DNA from 3 places in the Actinomadura sp. NPDC049382 genome. Region 3 is predicted to be linked to each of the others. Evidence: riboswitches for the same ligand, from Rfam matches in the RefSeq annotation. Region 3 holds a riboswitch; each other region holds the start of a gene.
What was found. Region 3 has a riboswitch for cyclic di-AMP ahead of AB0K34_RS43905 (CHAP domain-containing protein). Riboswitches for the same ligand answer to the same signal wherever they lie in the genome.

Region 1 (3,491 bases), on a different contig from region 3:
CGACCCCGCAATCGGCCAGGCGGCCACCTCCGGCCAAGCTCGTGAGACAGCAAAGGAACCCGATGATCTAAGTCCGGAGGGCTCCGGACCCGGCAACCCAACGCGCGTACAGATCGAGGCCCAACCCGTGCCTGTGCAGCGGACGGCTGCATCCCCGCGGTCATCACCACGGACGAGGGAGGACGGAGTGGAAACAGCCACACTCGCACGTCGTGGCACCGACGATTTCGGGCTGAGCGAGGAGGAGATCCGGCTGCTCGCCCAGATCGCGAGCGGTGTCACCGCCGATGTGGCGGCACGCAAGCTGGAGCTGAGCGCACGGACCTTGCGGCGCCGGTTGCGGACGATCTGCGACCGGCTGGAGGTCAACACTCCTATCGAGGCCGTGGTGTGGGCGGCCCGGAGGCAGCTCATCTAGCCGGCTTCACCCCCCGACGCTCGCCAGGGGACGGGCGAGCGTCACCGAGAGATCCAGGCGGCGAACCGAACTCCGTCCGACCCCGCAGCGGCGGCGCCGGCGCCCTGGCAGGTAGGTCCCTGCAGGTGGCGTCGCCGCGGACGGCGTTCAACCCCCATGGATCCCCTAGTCATGCGCACATCCGCAGTCGCACATCCGCGGAGTAGGCGCACACCCACTCAGTCCTGCGCACACTCGTATTGCGCATGCGCTTCGGTGGCGTCCGGGACCGGGCGTGGGCCGGGTCAGGCGACGCGGACGCCGCCCGCGAAGGGCCGCCCGTCCATGGAGGCGATCTTCACGACGTCGCCGGTGTGCGGCGCGTGGATCATCTTGCCGCCCCCGATGTACATCCCCATGTGGTGCAGGTCGGCGTAGAAGAACACGAGGTCGCCCGGCTGGAGCTGGCTGCGCGACACGTGGGTGCCGGCGTTCCACTGGCTGCCGGTGTAGTGCGGCAGGTTGATGCCGACCTGCTTGTAGGCCCACATCGTCAGGCCGGAGCAGTCGAATGTGCTCGGCCCGGAGGCGCCCCAGACGTACGGGCGGCCGAGCTTGCCCATCGCGTACCGCAGCGCCTGGGCGGCCTTGCCGGTGCCGATGACGGGGAGCTTCGCGAGCTGGGATGGGTCCCGCTTGACGATCGTGCCGCGGACCTTCTCGTAGGCGTCGGTGACCTTCTTGCGCTGCGCGTCGAGCTGGGTCCGCAGCTGCTTGACCTGCGCGGCGCGCGATTCGGCGGACTTGCGGGCGCGCTGGGCGGCCTGCATCGCCTGCATGAGGCCGAGCACCTTGGTGCTGTCGCGCTTGGCGAAGTAGTTGAGGGTGGCGGCCTGGTCGAGGACGGCCTGCGGGTCCTGGGAGGCGACGAACGAGACCGTCGGATCGGAGCCGCCCTGCATGTAGCTGGTCGCGGCGAGGGTGCCGACCTTCTGCCGGATCGCCTGGAGCGACTTCTCCTGCCGCTCGGCGTTCTCGGTGGCGACCTCGGCGGCGCGCTTGGACTGCGCGAGCTTCACCTTCAGGCCGTTGTACTGCTCGGTGAGCTGCTCCAGCTGGTCGGCGAGCTTGAAGGCCTGGGAGCGGAGTTCTTTGGTGGACGGCTCGGGATCGGCGTGCGCGACGGCGACGGTGTGCGGAGCGGCCGTCAGCGCGACGAGCGCGCCGGCCACGGTGACCGCGCGGCCGCGGAAGCGTCGAAGGGAAGCAGACCGCGAGTGCTGCACGAGTTCTCCTCTCCTCGACCGCCTACCGGGTTAGCTGACGGGTTGGGGCCGGAGCAGCCCGTCCGCGAGCGTGCGCGGGCCAGGCCGCGGCGCTGCGGATTCACCCCTGACGGCGGCCGCTTCGGGGCAATCCCCGGAAACGCTCCGAAAGTGGGTCCCCGGCTCCCCGGGGCGCTGGTTCGCGGCCCGTGGACTCGGCGGTTCGGCCTCCGTTCTGCGGGTGGCCGATGTCAGCGATGGACACTAACGGAATGCGGATTGGATGCCAACCAGATCCTGTGAAGTCGCAGGTCGGACGGGCGGGGCGCGCTTCCGCCGGCGGCCTCCGCGGGCGCTCGGCGATGTGTTCTGGGTCACTTTTCAGCGGCGCGAGCGGCCTATCTAGTCGCTTTTATCTAGTCACCCTTCTGTCGTGCTCACCACGCGTATGCGCACGCCGACGTTCGGCAAGGTCCGGTGTTCGATAATCTCGCCTGTTTGTGGAGGTCGTGATCCGGCGTGCCCGTACCGCCGATGTCCAGGAGATCCGCAGGCTGGTCGATCTGTACGCCGGGTCGGGGCGACGCCTGCTGAAGAAGTCGACGGTCAAGCTGTACGAGGACGTCCAGGAGTTCTGGATCGCCGAGGACGTCCAGGACGGGACGCCCGGGCGCGTCGTGGCCTGCGGGGCCCTGCACGTCATGTGGGAGGACCTCGCGGAGGTTCGCTCCGTCGCCGTGGACAAGGGGTACGGCGGACGCGGCATCGGCCACCGCATCGTCGCCCGGCTGCTGGAGACGGCGCGTGAACTCGGCGTGCGGAGGGTGTTCTGCCTTACCTTCGAGGTGGACTTCTTCGCGCGCCACGGCTTCGAGCAGATCCTCGGTACACCGGTGTCGCCTGAGGTGTATGAGGAGCTTCTCCGCTCTTACGACGAAGGCGTGGCAGAGTTCTTGGACCTCGACCGGGTCAAGCCGAATACGTTGGGCAACACCCGGATGTTGCTTCGCCTGGAGGACTGCCCCAAATGAGCGATTCCCCCCACCGCGGACGGCGTTACCAACCGCCGCAGGGCCAGGGTGCCTACGGTCCCCCGCCCCCGTACCAAGGTCCCCAGTGGCAGCAGCAGCCACAGCACCAGCAGCCACAGCAGCAGTGGCAGCAGCCCCAGCAACCTCAGCAGGACTGGGGGCGCTCCTACGAGCCGTCCTACGACCAGTACGGCGACTCCCAAGGCTCCTATGGTTCCCAGGGCAGCGAGATGGAGTTGGCGCCCATTCACCGCAGGGCCGGCGCCAGGGTCATCGACAACGCCCTCGTCGCCGTCTTCGGGTTCGCGCTCATCCTGCCCGTGACGGTCGCCGCGTTCGGCCTGGGCGGTGAAGGCGGCAACGACGAGGAAGAGGCCGGCATCTGGAACTGGCCCATCATCTTCACCCTGTTCTTCGTCATGTCCGTGCTGCCGTTCCTCTACGAGGCCGTCCAACTGTCCATGTGGGGGCGGACGCTGGGCAAGCGGATCCTGGGCCTGGGCATCGTGCAGGCCCGTCCCGCGGGTGAGCCGATGAGCACGACGCAGGCGATTTGGCGCGCTGGGATCGTCCACGTCGGCTACCAGGTAGGTGTCTTCTTCTTCCTGGTCCTCGCGGTGATGGTGTGGGAGTACGCGGCGTATGGGATGGCGCTGGTCTGGGTGGGCGGTCTGATGGCCTACCTGTGGGCGATCTGGGACCAGCCTCTGCACCAGGCGCTGCACGACCGTTTCGCCGGCACGCTGGTCATCGACGAGCGAGGCACGTACGAGGAGTACGGCGACGACCAGTACACCG
Region 2 (3,491 bases), on a different contig from region 3:
CAAGGGCCACGCCGTCGTGCACCAGTACCACCACTGACCCGGCGGACCGGTGCTCCGGCACAATGTGGGCAGGACGGAGGTGAGCGCGTGGCCGGACTGGGCGGGTCGCTCGAACGCTCCATCATGGACGTCCTCTGGGCGGCACCCGAACCACTGCGGGTGCGAGAACTCCTCGCGAAGCTCAACGAAGACTCCGACAAGGCGCTCGCCTACAACACCGTCCAGACCGTGGCCGAACGCCTGGCGCAGAAGGGGCTCCTACAGCGCACCCAGGACGGGACGGCCTTCCGCTACGGCCCGACCAGGGCGCGTGAGGAGTACGCCGTCGAGCTGATGCTGGACGCGCTGACCGACGCCCCCGACCACGGCGCGATCCTCGCCCGCTTCGCCGAGAGCGTCCCCGCCGAGGACGCCCGCCACCTGCTGGACGCCCTGCGCCGCCGGACGTCCGACGGCGACGAGGCGTGACGCCGTGATCGTCCTGGTCGGCGCGCTCGTCGCCTCGGCGGTCCTGCTGGGGTGCCTGGCCGGACCGGTCCTCGACCGGATCCGGGCCGGCGCCCTCGGCCCCCGGACGGCGGTCGCCTGCTGGACGGCCGCGCTCGCGGGCACCGTCATCGCCAGCGCCGGAGTCGTCGCGGTCGCGCTGATCTCGCCGCCGGGGCCCGGACACGGCCTGCTGACGCTGCTGCGCGACTGCCTGCCCCACCACGAGACCCAGGCGATGATCGCGGCGGCCGTGGCGAGCCTGGTCCTACTGGCGGCGTGCGGGACGAGGCTGGCCCGCGGGGTGCCGCGCCTGGTCCGGGCCCTGCGGCACCGCCGCCGCCACTGGGAGATGCTCCGCCTCGTCGCCCGCCCGCACACCCGGCACGCGGACGTCCTCGTACTCGACCACCCGGTGCCCGTGGCCTACTCCCTGTCCGCGCGCCGCCGCGCGATCGTGGTCAGCACGGGAGCCCAGGACGCCCTGAGCGCCGCCGAACTCGGCGCCGTCCTCGCACACGAGCGAGCCCACCTCCGGCAACGCCACCACGCACTGCTGCTCGTCCTGGACCTCGCCCACGCCCTCCTCCCTTGGCTGCCAACCGTCCGCCGAGCCAAGGCACGGCTACCGCTACTCCTGGAAATGGCAGCGGACGACACAGCGGCACACACCCACGGCCCACGAACCCTCGTCAAAGCCCTACACACACTCGCCTCACCACCCGGCGCCCCCAACGCGCCAGGTTCACTGGCAGCAACAGGCTCACAACCCTCATCCGAAGCGACCAGCGCCCCTTACAAAGCCGAACTCCACGACATTGGCGGAGTGGTCACCGCGCCCGGCCCGCTCGACGCGCCCGGCCCGCTCGACGCGACCGGCCCGCTTGCCGCGACCGGGTCGCGTGAAGCGGGCGGCATGTCATGCGGGCCTGGAACCCGTGACGTTTGCGGTGTGGTCGTCGAGACCGGCTCGTTCGGCGCGTGTGGAGAGTTGGGGGCGGTCGGGGCGGGGATGGACGCGCTGGCGGCGCGGGTGCGGCGGCTGGAGGCCGGTGAGCAGGTGAAGCCGCGTGGGGCGTTCCGGGTGGTGGCGCCGGTGTTCGTGGCGGCGGCGGTCGCGGTGCCTCTCGCGGGCGCGGCTCTCGCGATCGGTCGGCTGGCCCTGCTCTGCTGATGCGTCTGGGACGTTTGCTGTAATCCGCGGCTTGAGTGGCGAATGAGGCGGCTATCTCCTACGCTGCGTAGGAGCCACCGTGACGAGCCCCCGCCGGGGGCGGCGATGGCGACGCCGAATCCCGTGGCCCATCGGCCCGGGAACCGGGGACCCGATCTCCACTGGGGTGAGTCCGCTCCCTTCGCGGGGGCGGTAGGGCGACTCTGGCCCGAACCCGTCAGCTGACCCGGTAGGCGGCACAGAGGAGGACGACCGCATGCAGCGACGCGCTGCCGTCATCGGCACGCCGAAACGCCGCACCCGCACCCCCCGAACCGTCACGGCATGGGCGATATCGGCCGCCGTGGCCGCGGCGCTCCTCGCACCGGCGCCCGCCTCCGCCGAGCCCGAGCCGTCCCGCCGGGAGCTGACCGCGCAGCAGAAGAAACTCGCGGACGACGCCGAGAAGCTCAGCGAGCAGTACAACGGCCTGCGCGAGCGGCTGAAGCAGGCCCAGCGCGCCGCCAAGGTGGCCGAGGGCAACGCCGCCCGCCAGAAGAAGGCGCTGGACGACGCCCGCGCCAGGATCGTCAAGCTCGCAGCGGACAGCTACAAGAACGGCCCGGCGGACCCTGCCGTCGCCTTCGCCTCCGCCAAGGACCCGCAGAGCGTCCTTGACCGGTCGGCCACGCTCAACTACTTCGCCCGCCAGGACGGCGACCGCGTCGCCCACCTGCTCCAGACCATGCAGGCCGCCGAGCGCTCCCGCAAATCGGCCGAAGCGCGCGCGAAGCAGGTGCGCGAACTCACCGACGAGGCCAAGAAGAAGCGCAAGGAGCTCCAGGCCAGGCTCAAGAAGGTCGAAGCCAAGCTGGGCGTCGGCACTCCCATCCGAGGCAACGGCGGGCCCATCCCCAACGTGGACCCGGGCGGCGCCTCCGCCAAGGCCATGACCGCCGTTCGGGCCGCCCTGAGCCAGCTCGGCGTGCCCTACTCCTGGGGCGGCGGCACCGCGTCCGGCCCGTCCTACGGCACCGCGCAGGGCGCCAACATCAAGGGCTTCGACTGCTCCGGCCTGACCCTGTACGCCTACGCCCAGGTCGGGATCAACCTCCCGCACTACACCGGCGCCCAGTACAACGCGGGCACGCACGTGTCCATGTCACAGCTCAGGCCCGGCGACCTGGTGTTCTTCCACGCCGACCTGCACCACATGGGGCTTTACATCGGCAACGGCAAGATGGTCCACGCTCCGCAGACCGGCGACGTGGTCAAGATCAGCCCGCTCGCCGGACGGCCCTTCGCCGGCGGCGTCCGCGTCGCCTGACACGCTTCCCCCGACCGGCGTCCCCGCCACCCGTCCCGGGTGACGGGGACGCTTCCATTCAGGGACCGGCTCCTTTGCCACGCCGGTCGAGTGCCTTGCCGGATGTTTTGGCTACACTGGGGCCCGGCGAAGGGGAGTAGTCCTGTAATACCGCTGGTCGACACGCTGGACGTCCTTGGACGTCCCGGCCATCGGGCCCCGCGAAGGGGTGGACGAGACCTTCGGCCACGGCATGACGTGGCCCGTGCGACCGTGCGGGCCGTCCGATCGTGCCGGGCCGAGTGGTCCTCCCGTCGCCCGCCAGGGTGCCGGCCGAAGTCCGCGGCCCGGCCCCGTAAGAAGGCACCGCCCATGACCCTGGACCCGCTCGCGATCCTCACCGCGTTCGGCTTGATCTTCCTCGCCGAGCTGCCCGACAAGACGATGTTCGCCTCACTGGCCATGGGCACGCGCATGCGTCCGCTCTACGTGTGGTTCGGCACGTCCACGGCGTTCATCGTGCACGTCGCGATCGCCGTGGGGGCC
Region 3 (3,491 bases):
CGGACCGCCGGTTGGAGATCGACGGCGCCCCCGTCCGCCGCCGGACGAGCCAGCGGTAGACGCGTTGCGGGATCAGCGCGGTCCGCTCCGCCGCCAGGTAGGCCTCGGCGGTGAACAGCAGGTCCTCGTAGTGCAGCCGCTCGACGAACCGCAGCCCCTGCTCCTCCAGGAACCCGCGCCGGTACGCCTTGTTGGTGGAGAGGGTGTCGTAGAGGAGACCGGGGTTCTCGCGCAGCGACCCGTAGACGGCGCTGCGCTCGTACAGCCAGGGGTACCAGGGGCGGACGCGCCCCTTCGCGCCCTCCGGCATGTCCAGGAAGACCCGCTCGCACAGCCCGGAGACCAGGTCGGCGCCGGTGTCCTCGGCGGTGGCGAGCAGGTTGAGGCAGGCGTGCCGGTCCAGCAGGTCGTCGCTGTCGAGGAACATCACGTACCGGCCGGACGAGGCCTCGACGCCCGCGTTGCGGGGCCGGCCGCAGCCGCCGGAGTTCACCGGCAGGTGCACCGCCCGGACCCGGCCGGGCCGCGCGGCGGCGAGCCGATCGGCGACCTCCCCGGTGCCGTCGGTGCTGGCGTCGTCGACGATCACGGTCTCGACGCCGCCCAGGGACTGCTCCAGCGTCGAGGCGACCGCATGGGGAAGCCGCCGGGCGTCGTTGTAGGCGATCACCACCACGCTGACATCCGGGCGCACCCCCTCGGCCTCCCCTCACCGGTCCCGCCGCGCACCGGACCGGCCGCCGGGGCCGGAGACCGGTCGGACGCGTTGCCAGGGATTCCTTTCCAGGAACGCCCCAGTGAGGTCCAAGGAGCATCAAAGGCTGTCAATGCTTCCCATTACTCGCCTTCAACGGCGACTTAGGACACACCTCCAGGAACGCCCGAAGGCGCCCGGCCGGAGCCGGGCGCCTTCGATGCGTGCGCTGGGGGGAGGAGCGTCAGGACGCGTACTCCGGGTAGCCGTAGCCGACGACCTCGGACTTGTCGCGGACCTTCTTCTCCACCTTGTCGTTGCTGTTGCCCTCGACCGTGCTGATCTTGCCGTTGCCGTTGTCCTTCACGACGAGGCCGACGTGGTCGATGTCGCCGATGCTGCCCTTCGAGCCGTCCTTCCAGTCGAAGAACACCACGGCGCCGGGCTTGGGCTTGTCGCCCCAGCGGTCGGCCTTCTTGAACCACGTGGCGTGCTGGACGGTGTAGGCGTCCCAGCCCATGTTCTTCACGCCGGTGTGGGCCCCGACCCAGGACACGAACATGTCGCACCACTGGGCGCCGTTGTAGGCCTTGACCGAGAAGCCGCCGTCGCGCTGGGCGGTGGCCTTGGCGTGCGGGGTCGAGACGTACCACTTGTGGAACTTGGTCTGGCCGCCCTTGCCCTCGCTGATGCCGACCTGCTTCTTGGCGAGCGCGATGGCCTCGGAGGCCTTGACCGGACGCGGCGCGACGCCCCAGCCGGCCTCGCGGGCCTCGGCCTGGGTCATGCCCGCGGACTGCTTCGACGTGGACTGCTTCGACGCGGTGCCCTGCTCGGCCACCACGGCCGCCTTCGCCTGGGCCGGGGTCTCGGCCGCGGCGCTGCCGCCGGCGAGGGGGTTGAGGACGGCGAGTCCGACGGCTCCGGTGAGCACGGCGCCCACGGCGACGCCGACGGCCTTGTCCTCGGGGGAGAAGCGGTTGAGCGAAAGTCGATCGAAACGACCGGTCATGCAGGGAATCTCCTATCTTCCATGACGCCTACCGGGTTAGCTGACGGATTCGGGCATGGAAGCAGCCCTACGGCGCGGCTCTGGGTCGCGCCGATTCACCCCTGGAACGTTGGGTCCCCGGCTCCGTCCGGTCGCTTCGACCGGCACGGACTCGGCCTCGCACCGCACATGCGGCGCAGACTTATCGGATGTATCTCAGTGACTGATCTCTGAGGGGTGCGCGCATCGTCTGGCGCGCATCGCGTGCGGATACCGCTCCGCGATCCTCGGCCGCCCTGGGAACGGACGACCGGCGGCAACGCATGGGGTGCGTTGCGGGATTCCGGATAGAAGGTACCAACCTCCTGAGGAAAAGCAAACCAGGCACAAATCTCTGTCTTGCCTGCTCAAAGCCCTTCCAAGGATCCTTCAACACCGTCAGGCCCCGGCATCTTCCCGATCTTTACCGAACTGGCCCTCAGCCCTTTGCCCATGGGCCTTACAAGCCAATGCCCAAAGGGTAAAGAAACCCGGGGGGTTCCGGGGCCGCATGCCCCGCCGCACCCTTCACAGGGCCTGCGGGGGCCGTTCTCGTGCGGCCTAGCTCACAGGGCCCGTCCGCCACCGGATCCGGGTGCGCTTCGTCACTCGACGCGCAGCGCGAAGAGCGTGGTGTCGTCCGCCGCCCGGTCGTGCTCCATCCGCGCCAGGACCTCGTCCAGCACCTGGTCGGGGCGGGTCGAGGCGTCCCGCAGGATGCCGGTGAGGCGCTCGATGCGCTCGTCCAGGTCCGCGTCCCTGCGCTCCACCAGGCCGTCCGTGTAGAGGAACAGCATGTCCCCGGGGTCGAGCTCGGTGGTGATCGTCGTGTACTGCCAGCCCGGCATCGCGCCGAGCATCGGGTCGCGGACCACCTCCAGCGGCGCCGCCCAGCCATCCCGGACCAGGATCGGCGGCGGATGGCCCGCGCACGTCCACTCCAGCACCCGGCGGGCCGGGTCGAAATGCCCGACGATCGCCGTGCCCGTCGCCGGCGGGTCCATGTTGCCCACCAGCTCGTTCAGCCAGCCCACCAGCCGCCCCGCCGGCTCGCCCGTGCACGCGAGGCCCAGCAGCCCGTTCCTCGTGCGCGCCATCGCGGCCGCCGCCGGCAGCCCGTGCCCGGCCGCGTCGCCGATCGCGAACACGGCCCGCCCGTCCGGCAGCACCCGCGTCGCGAACCAGTCCCCGCCGATGCGGGCGGTGCTCTCCGCCGCCAGGCTGCGCAGCGCCACCGTCAGGCCCGGCAGCTCCTCGATCTCGTCCTCGTCCGGCAGGATCGCGCGGCGCAGCGTCACCGCGACCCGCCGCTCCTGCGCCGTCCGCGCCTGCTGCTTCAGCATCTGCCGCCGGGTCTCGGCCAGCGCCCGCTCCACCCCGCGCCGCCGGGTGATGTCCTGCGAGACGATGTTGATCGAGATCGGCAGCCCGGACTCGCCCAGCACCGGCTCGGCGAACAGCCACAGGTGCCGCGGCGTCCCGTCCGGCGCGATCACCCGGTGCTCGGCCTCCACCGGCTCCTTGCGGGAGAACATCGTCTGGATGGCCTCCTCCATCAGCGGGAGGTCGTCCTCCGCCACGACCTTCGGCAGGTCGTGCGGCATCGGCGGCACCTCCTCGGGGTCGAGGCCGTAGTTCGCCAGCATCTGCGGCGTCCAGTCCGCCTCCCCGGTCGCGAGGTCCCACTCCCCGAAGCCGATCAGCGCCAGCCGCTCCACCCGCTCCATCCGCCGCGCGACACGGTCCTCGGCGAAGTGGTACCGCCAC

Region 1: linked by a shared signal. The riboswitch ahead of AB0K34_RS36295 (NlpC/P60 family protein) and the one ahead of AB0K34_RS43905 (CHAP domain-containing protein) in region 3 are both predicted to bind cyclic di-AMP.
Region 2: linked by a shared signal. The riboswitch ahead of AB0K34_RS00010 (NlpC/P60 family protein) and the one ahead of AB0K34_RS43905 (CHAP domain-containing protein) in region 3 are both predicted to bind cyclic di-AMP.

Annotation. Positions count from the first base shown of each region.
Region 1 covers NZ_JBFARO010000106.1:2,786-6,276, reverse strand. Annotated here, with positions in the region: gene AB0K34_RS36300 (LuxR C-terminal-related transcriptional regulator) at 188-418, shown strand; gene AB0K34_RS36295 (NlpC/P60 family protein) at 703-1,683, opposite strand; cyclic di-AMP (ydaO/yuaA leader) riboswitch at 1,687-1,893, opposite strand; gene AB0K34_RS36290 (amino-acid N-acetyltransferase) at 2,157-2,693, shown strand; gene AB0K34_RS36285 (RDD family protein) at 2,690-3,491, shown strand, end outside.
Region 2 covers NZ_JBFARO010000001.1:584-4,074, reverse strand. Annotated here, with positions in the region: gene AB0K34_RS00025 (DUF4396 domain-containing protein) at 1-37, shown strand, start outside; gene AB0K34_RS00020 (BlaI/MecI/CopY family transcriptional regulator) at 88-468, shown strand; gene AB0K34_RS00015 (M56 family metallopeptidase) at 473-1,660, shown strand; cyclic di-AMP (ydaO/yuaA leader) riboswitch at 1,763-1,911, shown strand; gene AB0K34_RS00010 (NlpC/P60 family protein) at 1,917-2,966, shown strand; gene AB0K34_RS00005 (TMEM165/GDT1 family protein) at 3,318-3,491, shown strand, end outside.
Region 3 covers NZ_JBFARO010000186.1:7,678-11,168, reverse strand. Annotated here, with positions in the region: partial or broken gene AB0K34_RS43910 (glycosyltransferase) at 1-694, opposite strand, end outside; gene AB0K34_RS43905 (CHAP domain-containing protein) at 939-1,706, opposite strand; cyclic di-AMP (ydaO/yuaA leader) riboswitch at 1,717-1,873, opposite strand; gene AB0K34_RS43900 (SpoIIE family protein phosphatase) at 2,330-3,491, opposite strand, start outside.